One region of the Sphingobium sp. BYY-5 genome, then DNA from elsewhere that is predicted to be linked to it. Evidence: riboswitches for the same ligand, from Rfam matches in the RefSeq annotation. Region 1 holds a riboswitch; each other region holds the start of a gene.
The links. A riboswitch is a leader RNA that binds a small molecule or an ion and turns the genes downstream of it on or off. The one in region 1 is predicted to bind cobalamin.
Positions count from the first base shown of each region.

Region 2: linked by a shared signal. The riboswitch ahead of MOK15_RS16700 (CbtB-domain containing protein) and the one ahead of MOK15_RS04565 (TonB-dependent receptor) in region 1 are both predicted to bind cobalamin.
Region 3: linked by a shared signal. The riboswitch ahead of MOK15_RS18500 (TonB-dependent receptor) and the one ahead of MOK15_RS04565 (TonB-dependent receptor) in region 1 are both predicted to bind cobalamin.
Region 4: linked by a shared signal. The riboswitch ahead of MOK15_RS18490 (cobalamin biosynthesis protein CobG) and the one ahead of MOK15_RS04565 (TonB-dependent receptor) in region 1 are both predicted to bind cobalamin.

Region 1 covers NZ_JALEBH010000001.1:934,056-936,253, reverse strand. The annotation lists gene MOK15_RS04570 (TonB-dependent receptor) at 1-320, opposite strand, end outside; cobalamin riboswitch at 472-697, shown strand; gene MOK15_RS04565 (TonB-dependent receptor) at 882-2,198, shown strand, end outside.
Region 2 covers NZ_JALEBH010000002.1:78,618-80,815, reverse strand. The annotation lists gene fghA (S-formylglutathione hydrolase) at 1-131, shown strand, start outside; gene MOK15_RS16705 (histidine phosphatase family protein) at 91-783, opposite strand; adenosylcobalamin (AdoCbl) riboswitch at 781-934, shown strand; gene MOK15_RS16700 (CbtB-domain containing protein) at 938-1,165, shown strand; gene MOK15_RS16695 (CbtA family protein) at 1,178-1,888, shown strand; gene MOK15_RS16690 (YjbE family putative metal transport protein) at 2,054-2,198, shown strand, end outside.
Region 3 covers NZ_JALEBH010000002.1:545,512-547,709, reverse strand. The annotation lists gene MOK15_RS18505 (DedA family protein) at 1-470, shown strand, start outside; cobalamin riboswitch at 729-977, shown strand; gene MOK15_RS18500 (TonB-dependent receptor) at 1,158-2,198, shown strand, end outside.
Region 4 covers NZ_JALEBH010000002.1:541,439-543,636, reverse strand. The annotation lists gene MOK15_RS18495 (PepSY domain-containing protein) at 1-778, shown strand, start outside; cobalamin riboswitch at 809-1,030, shown strand; gene MOK15_RS18490 (cobalamin biosynthesis protein CobG) at 1,278-2,198, shown strand, end outside.

The DNA of each region.
Region 1 (2,198 bases):
AGCAGCATCAGCGTACGGCTTGACGCATTGCCGCCCAGCGCGCGCAAGGTCGCCCCCTGATTGGACGGGTTGGACGACCGGCTGTCTGACCGGCGGAACTGCTGGAAACCCGCGACATCGCCCAGCACGCTCTCGATCCGGCCTGAAGCACTGTCCATCAGCCGCTGCCGGTCGATCACCACCGACCCATAGACCGGCGTGCCCGGCGGCAGGTCCAGCCCCGCCCCCGTCACCACGATGGACGGCGCATCGTCGGGCGCTTCAGCCCAGGCGGTGGCTGGCACGGCCAACAGGATGGCGGACAATAGCTGCTTCTTCATGGCGCTCCCCTTGATGCGCCCCCTTTGTTGTTTTTCACCGTCTTTGCAAATGGAAAGGGCAGCATCCCTCTTCCCCCCGACAGAGGCGCCGGACGAAAGCACATTGCCAAAATGGTGCGGCGCGTTATGGGCATGATGGTGGGGAATATCTGTTCTCCATGACCGCGTCGGTGCCCCGCGAGGGGCTTGAATGGGAACATGGTGAGGCGGCTTAACAAGAGCCGGCAAATCCAGGGCTGTCCCTGCAACTGTAAGCGGCGAGCGCGATGCACAGGTTCCGGAACAGGCCGGGACAGCCACTGGGGGAGACCCTGGGAAGGTGTGCATCAAGCGACGACCCGCGAGCCAGGAGACCAGCCAGCGTGGGTCGCTCATTGTCCCAGGTCCAGGGAGAGACCAGGGCACGGAGAATGTCCGTCGAGCGACGACCAAGCGGCCGGGGCCGCTTCGGCGCGGGGTATGCGGGCGCAACAACGCCAGTCCGCCACCATGCGCCGGTCGATCGCGTTGCGCGTTCGGCAGGCCCTGCCTTCGTTGCCGGCGTTCGGAGGGGGCTCTCCGATGAAGACTGTAAAGACTATTTCCCTATTGGCCCTGGCAGCGGCGACGCCTGCCCTGGCTCAGGCGCCCGAAACGGAACCCGGCACGCGCCCCGGCGATGAGATCCTCGTCACCGCCTCCCGTTCCGGCGAAGGGGTGAAGGCCAGCCAGCTCGGCGCGTCCGTCACCGTGATCGACGCCGCCACGCTGGAAGCGCGGCAGACGCGCATCGTGTCCGACGTGCTGCGCGACGTGCCCGGCATCGCCATCAGCCGGATCGGCGGAGTCGGCGGCCAGACGCAAATCCGCCTGCGCGGCAGCGAAGCCAATCATGTTCTGGTGCTGATCGATGGTATCGAGGCCGCCGATCCCTATTATGGCGAATTTGATTTCGGCACGCTGATCGCCGATCCCGCCGCCCGGATCGAGGTGCTGCGCGGCCAGCAATCCTCGCTCTACGGTTCCGACGCGATCGGCGGCGTGGTCAATTATATCACCCTGTCGGGTCGCGAGGCGCCGGGCATCAGCGGACGGATCGAGGGCGGTTCCTTCGGCACGGTCAGCAGCGCCGCGCGCGTGGCGGGCGCCAGCGACGGCTTCGACTACGCCCTGTCCGCCTCTTATTATGACACGGACGGCTATCCCACCGCGCGCGGCGGCAACCGGGACATCGGCTCCCAAAGCCTGGGCGCGACCAGCAAGGTCAACTGGACGCCGACCGACGCCGTCAAGCTGACGGGCGTGCTGCGCTACAGCCTGACCAAGGCCGACACCAACAACAGCGAGTTCGATCCCACCAGCCCTCTGTTCGGTTACACGGTCGACAGCCCCGGTGTCCGTTATCGCAACGAAGCGCTCTATGGCCTGCTATCGGCGCAGCTTACCGGGCTGGACGGGCGATGGATCAGCACGCTGTCGGGCCAGTTCGCCGATACGACGCGCAAGGGCTATAACGCCTTTGGCTTCGACTATGGTGACAAGGGTCGCCGCTACAAAGGCTCCCTCTCTTCCAGCCTGACCCTCGGCACGGAAGCGGTGACGCACCGCATCACCGGCGCGATCGATGTGGAGCGGGAGAGTTTCCGGAACCTTTCGAGCTTTGCCTTCATGGGCAGGCGGCATACCGACAATATCGGGCTGGTCGGGCAATATGAGATGACGGCCGGCGCGCTCTCGCTGGGCGGGTCGGTGCGTTACGACGACAATAACCGCTTTCAGGACACCACCACCTGGCGCGTCCAGGGCAGCTACGCGCTGCCGACCGGAACGCGTGTCCGCGCCGCCTATGGTACGGGCGTCAAGAATCCCGGCTATTACGAACTCTACGGCTATATGGAT
Region 2 (2,198 bases), on a different contig from region 1:
TGCTGGAAGCCGCCTGCTCCGTCGCAGGGATCGACCTTAACCTGCGGGTCCAGCCTAGCTATGACCATAGCTATTATTTCATCTCCACCTTCATGGAGGATCATCTGCGCTGGCATGGTAAGCGGCTTTAGCCTTTCCACCACTATCAATAGGGAGCGCGCCAAGCGCCTGCAGGCGCCATGCCCGATTGAAGGAAAGGCGGCAGAATGAAAGCGGGGCGATGTCGATGGCGAGGGTCGCGCGCAACGGCATGTCGAGCATATGAGCCAGCGCGGCGCGGATCATCATCGGATGCGTAATCGCCCCCGGCCGGCCTGACGTCTGCCCCGCCAGGCTATCGATCCAGGAGCCGATGCGCGCGGCGGCATTCGCCATATCCTCCCCATCCGGAGCGCCGGCGGCGGGATCGGCAAGCCAGGCTGCCAATCCATCGGGATGCGATGCACCGACCTCCATAATGGTGCGCCCGCTCCACGCGCCATGATCGACGTCACGCAATGCGATTTCCGGTTCCACCGGCAGCGCCATGGCCGCTGCCGTTTCCATCGCGGACCGCGCGGGACTGCAAAAGAGCCGATCAAACCGCACGCCCGCCATCGCCGCCACGGCCGCGCGACGACCGGCATCGTCCAGCGGCTCTTCCGGCCCGGCAAAGCCACCCGATCGACTGAAGCGTGTCGCACCGGCACAGACCAGGGTAAGGGTAAGGGTAAGGGTAAGGGTAAGCGTAAGGGTCAGGCAAAGCTCCGACAGACAGTTGACGCCGATCGCCTGCCGGTTCAAAGGACAGACAGCGTCCAGGAAGAGGAAGCCGGTGCAAATCCGGCGCGGTCGCGCCACTGTAATCGATGCCCTTGCCGCGCGTCGAGAGCCAGATTTTCTTCCTGGGCTTTTGATACCCCCATCGGGACGCGACATCCCGCAAAGGAGCATGACCATGGCCAGCAATGCCGCCCTGTTCGACGACGTTTTCATTCCCGTACGCGGGCAGGCCGCAATTCCGATCGAGGATATCGCCCCCTGGGCCGTGTTCGGGTTGCTGATCGCGATGATCTTTCTCTATTTCGTCAGCACCGAACAAGGTGCCTATGCCCTGTTCGACGGCATGTATGTGCATGAATATGTGCATGACGGCCGTCATCTGCTCGGCTTCCCCTGCCACTGACAGCCCAATCACATGACCAAGGATCTCTTGTGGCGCGGAATGCTGGCGGGCATTCTGGCGGCCCTGCTGTCGACCTTGTGCGCGCGCGTCATCGCCGAGCCGCAGGTCGACCTGGCCATCGCCTATGAAGCGTCCCATGCCGCCCATGATATGGGTGGCGGAGAGGAAGAACTGGTCAGCCGCGCTACCCAGAAGGGCGCGGGGCTGCTCACGGCGTTGACGCTTTATGGCGCTGCGGTGGGCGGCATTTTTTCGCTGGTTTTCGCTTATGGCTACGGGCGGATCGGGCGGATGGGACCGCGCAGCTTCGCGCTGCTACTGGCGGGCCTGGCCTTCCTGCTGGTCGTGATCGTGCCGGCGATCAAATATCCGCAGACACCGCCTGCCGTCGGGCGACATGAAACGGTGGGCGTCCGCACCGCCGCCTATTTCGCGATGATTGTCCTGTCCTTGGGCGCTGCGGTGATTGCTGGCAGGCTGCGCATGGCGCTGTCCCGCTCCTGGCGCAGGATCGATGCCGTCCTGCTCGCGATCGGCGCCTATCTGCTGCTGGTCATGCTGGGCCAATATCTGCTGCCCACGATCGATGAGGTGCCCGAACATTTCCCCGCGAGCCTGCTGTGGAATTTCCGCGTTGCCGCCATGGCAACCCAGTTGGTGCTGTGGGCGACGATCGGCGTGGCGTTCGGCCTGTCGGCGGAGCGGTTGCTGCAACGCCAGTAACAGCCCGCCAGGGGAAGTGAAGCTGCGTGCGATAGTCATGCCGCCCTGAAAGGCTGATGACAGCTTCGCTTCCTATTCGGCGGCGGCCCCAATCCGCATGACAAAGGCCGTTCGTTCAGGCGCTGGCGTCCCGACGCCCTCTCCTGCCGGATGGCGAGAGGATTTATGAACGACATCTGGCATCATATCGTCGCCGACTTCTCCAATCTTGGCTCCCCTTCCGCACTGGCCGCTTTCGGCCAGGTGGTGTTGATCGACATCATGCTGGCGGCCGACAACGCAATCGTCGTCGGCGCGCTCGCCGCCGGGT
Region 3 (2,198 bases), on a different contig from region 1:
TCGATCCTGCGCCGATCCTTGTCGGCGCGCTCGCCGGCGCGATATTGGGGGACTGGCTCTCCTACATGCTGGGTCGTGCCCTTGGGCCAGCCATTTATCGGCATCGCTGGCTGAAAGGCCATCGTCTGGCACTGGCGCGGGCGCGGCTGGCCTTTCGGCGATATGGCTTCATCTCGGTGCTGCTGGGACGATTTCTGGGGCCTCTCCGTGCGACCATTCCCCTGGTCGCGGGTGTTCTGAAAATGCCGCAGATACCGTTCCAGGCTGCGAATATCCTTTCCGCGCTGCTATGGATTCCAGCGCTCCTGGCGCCGGGCTATTTCGCCGGGTCGGAAGCCATGCGGTGGGGGTTCGGCGTGGAACATATGCTGCCGATAGTCGTCGGCCTGTGCCTGCTCCCTTTGGGTCTGGGCTGGATAGCCGTCACCATGCTGAACCGGCCACGACAACGCGCCTGTCGTCAACATTAGGGCGGATCGAGATTCAGATTAAAGCTGAAGCCTCGGCCTCATTTTCAACGTCATGCCGGATCAAGTCCGGCATGACGGCGTAGGAAGCGCCTAAGACTGTGAATGTCGATCGGCCCTAGGGGCCGGACCCCGGACATATAGGATATCGTACGGGAAACCGGGCGCAGCATCGCGAGGCGGATGTCGCTGGATAGCGCTTGCCTGTGCGAAACCGGAATTATAAGGAGCCTTGTCCTTCTTGCGCCTTTGAGGTGCGGGTGGGGCGAAGATCGCGTCGGTTCCCCGGAGACGGGGATGAAAAGGGAATATGGTGCGGGCCTTTCGGGGCCTTAATCCATAGCTGCCCCTGCAACTGTAAGTGGCGAGCGCGATATACATGTGCGGACGGCATTGCGCCCGAGCCGCCAGCCACTGGGCCGGATGCTAAATTCAGCGAAGGCCTGGGAAGGCCGTATATCAAGTGATGACCCATGAGCCAGGAGACCTGCCGGTGTCTGGTCGCTCTTGCCTTGGTCCAGGGTGTGGCCGTGGCACGGTGAACTCCGTTTGAGCGACGAACGAGCGGCTGGGGCCGCATCGGAAAGCCGTGTATCGGTCGCCCCTGGCGTCCGGCCGACGCCGGCTGCCGACCGTTCGTGAACGGCACGCCCCCGTCCAGATGTCGTGCGACGCCGACGGGGGAAGATAATGTTGAAGTTCACATCGGCTGCGGTTGCGGTCTTCACTCTTGCTGCGTCTGTTATCGCTTATGCACAACCTGACGCAGAGGCTGAAAATGCCGCGATCGTCGTCACGGGCGCGGTCGATACGCTCCGCTTCAACCTGAAGACAGAGGGTGCCAGCCGTCTTGGCCTGACACCACTGGAAATGCCCGCCAGCGTTGAAACGCTGGACGGGGATGCAATTCGTCTGCGCGGCGATCTGACCGTTCAGGATGCTGCCGCCCGCGCGACCGGGATCGTCAATACCTCCGGCGTGTTCGGTTATGGTCTCTCGGCGCGCGGCTTCACCGGCCAGAATTCGGTGATGACCCTCTATGACGGGATGCGCATGTACAATAACACGCTGACCTTCCCGGCCGACCCGTGGATGGCGCAGAGCGTGGAGATTTTGCGGGGCCCTGCCTCGGTCCTCTATGGCGAGGGTGCGATCGGCGGTGCGGTCAACGTGGTGCGCAAGCAGCCGTCCGATGAGATGGAGGTCAGTGGCCGTATCGGCATCGCCTCCTATGACAGCCTGAATGTCGCGGCGGGCGCGGGTGGACCCATCACCGATGGAGTCAGCTTTCGCACCGACGCCAGCTATCGCCGGTCCGAAGGATGGATGGATCGCGGCGATTCCCATGCGCTGGCTCTTGCGGGATCGATCCGGCTGAAACCGGCCGAAAATCTCAGCTTCACCCTATCGCATGATTATAGCAGCCAAAGTCCGCGTATCTGGTTCGGCGTACCGCTGGTCAACGGCAAGCTCGACCGGTCGCTTCGCCGCAACAATTACAATGTCACGGACGCCAATCTGCGCTTCCGCGACAATTGGAGCCAGGCGAAGGTGGAATGGACGCCATCCGATGCGCTCATCATCCGCAGCACCGTCTATCATCTATGGGCCAATAAATATTGGAAGAATGCGGAGAATCTGACTTACATTCCAGCGACCGCCAGCAGCCCGGCACAGGTGCGGCAGTCGAGCTTTCTTGATCTCTACCATATCCAGAAACAGACCGGGAAC
Region 4 (2,198 bases), on a different contig from region 1:
GATGAAGTGGCATCATGTCGTCGGGCTGTTGGGCGGCCTGTTCCTTGTGGGTTGGGTGTTCAGCGGCTGGCTGTCGATGAGCCCATGGGGCGGCCTGCGCGACAAGGGGCAGGCGGACGTGCCGCGCCTTTACGCCCGCGCCCAACCTGTCTTTCCGGCCATTGACCCCGCCATATTTCTTCGGCGCGGGCACGATGCCAGAGAAATACGGTTCGCCTATCTGGGCGGCCTGCCCATCATCACCATTTGGGGGCCGCAACCGGCCGAACTGCTGGATGGACGGAATGGCCGACCCATCATACTTGACCAGCCACGCATCCTGGCCATGGCGCGCAATGCGATGCCGGGTGCCCGGCTGGTCGGTGTCGAGCGGTTGGAACAGCCGGATCGATATTGGTATTCGACCGGGGACCCGCGGGATGACAGTCGGCCTCTACCGATCCTGCGCCTGAAGTTTGTCGATCCCGCGCGCACATGGTTGCACATCGATCCGGCGACCGGGGCGTTGCTCGGGCAGTTGGGGGCTGGGGGTCGCTCTTATCGTTGGCTGTTCAACGCGTTGCACAGCCTGGACCTGCCTTGGCTGCTCATCTGGCCGGTCATGCGGCACGTCTTGATCTGGTTCCTGTCCATTGCCGGTGTGGCCATTTCCGTGAGCGGCATGGTGATCGGCTGGCGGCGGCTATTCGCGCTGAAGAGAGGAGGGAACGGGCGCAAAGGCCAGGCCCACCATCTCAACCAACAGTCCCAGCTTGGCTCGACCGTGAGTTTCGACTAGTGGAGCTGTGATGCCTTTGGAGCGATCCGGGCATTCCATGAACGCACCGGTGCTCCGCAAGGGGCATAATCGGGAATGCGGTGCGGGGGCCTTGCTCCCAATTCCGCGGCTGTCCCTGCAACTGTGAGCGGATAGTGCGATGCATCGGCCCCTTGGGGGCAACCACTGGGCAGGCGGATCGCCGGGCCGGGAAGGTGTGCATCAAGCCATGACCCGCGAGCCAGGAGACCGGCCGGTGCCGTGGTCGCTCTTGCCCTGACCCAGGGGTTGGTCATGGCACGGTCCTTCTCCGTCTGGGCGACGAAGCTGTGCGGCTGGGGCTGCACGGTCGCGTGGTGACGGGTGCCTGTCGCGCCTGCCCGCCGTTGCGCGTCGACCGGTGATGCCGGCAAGCCCCGCCATTTTGCGTCCGGGCGCGCGGAGAAGCTATGTGGGCCGGGACGGCGAAGGCAGGGGCAAGGGGGCGGTCAGGGGCTGGTGCCCAAACGCCTGGCGCCCGATGATGGCGGGCGACGGATTGCTGATGCGGGTGAAGCCGCGCCTGGGCCGCCTGACACAGGCCGAGGTTGCTGGCCTGTGCGCGGCAGCGATCGCCCACGGCAATGGCCAGATCGATGTGACACGCCGCGCCAACCTCCAAATCCGGGGCGTGAGCGAGGCGACATGGCCCAAGCTGCTCGAATGCCTGCTGGACCTCGACCTGGTCGATAGCGATGCCGACCGTGAAGGCGTGCGCAATATCCTGATCGCGCCGGATTGGCAGGACGATGACGCCAGCCATCGCATCGGCTGCGAATTGCTCGAACGGTTGGACGAACTGCCGGAACTGCCGGAACTGCCGGACAAGGTCGGATTTGTCATCGATACTGGCCCAGCGCCCGTCCTCACCGGTAAGCCGGGGGACTTCCGGCTCGAACGAACAGTGGACGGCGCCATCATGCTGCGCGCGGACGGCCGGACGAACGGGGTGGTTGTGGAACGGCATCGGGAAGTGGACGCCCTGATCGCGCTCGCCCACTGGTTCGCGGCAAGCGGCGGAGCGCAGGCGGGACGCATGGCCCGGCATGATAAGCCGCTGCCCATATGGGCGGCGGGCACGGACAAGCCCGCCCCTTCTTTGCCGCCCTTGGTCCCCGGACGCTGGGACCGAGGAGCGGCCTATGGTGTGGCGTTCGGCCGCCTGAATGCGGACACCTTCGCGCGTATGATGGATGGGCAAGGCGGGCAGGGTGTGCGTATCACCCCCTGGCGTATCCTTCTTGTTGAGGGCGAAGGCGCCCCCGCCGACTATCCCGGCCTGTCGAGCGATCCGGCTGAGCGGTTGCTGCGCATCGACGCCTGTCCAGGCTCTCCCGATTGCCCGCAGGCCAGCGTGGAAACGCGCAATTTGGCCCGCCGCCTTGCGCCCCATGTGACGGGA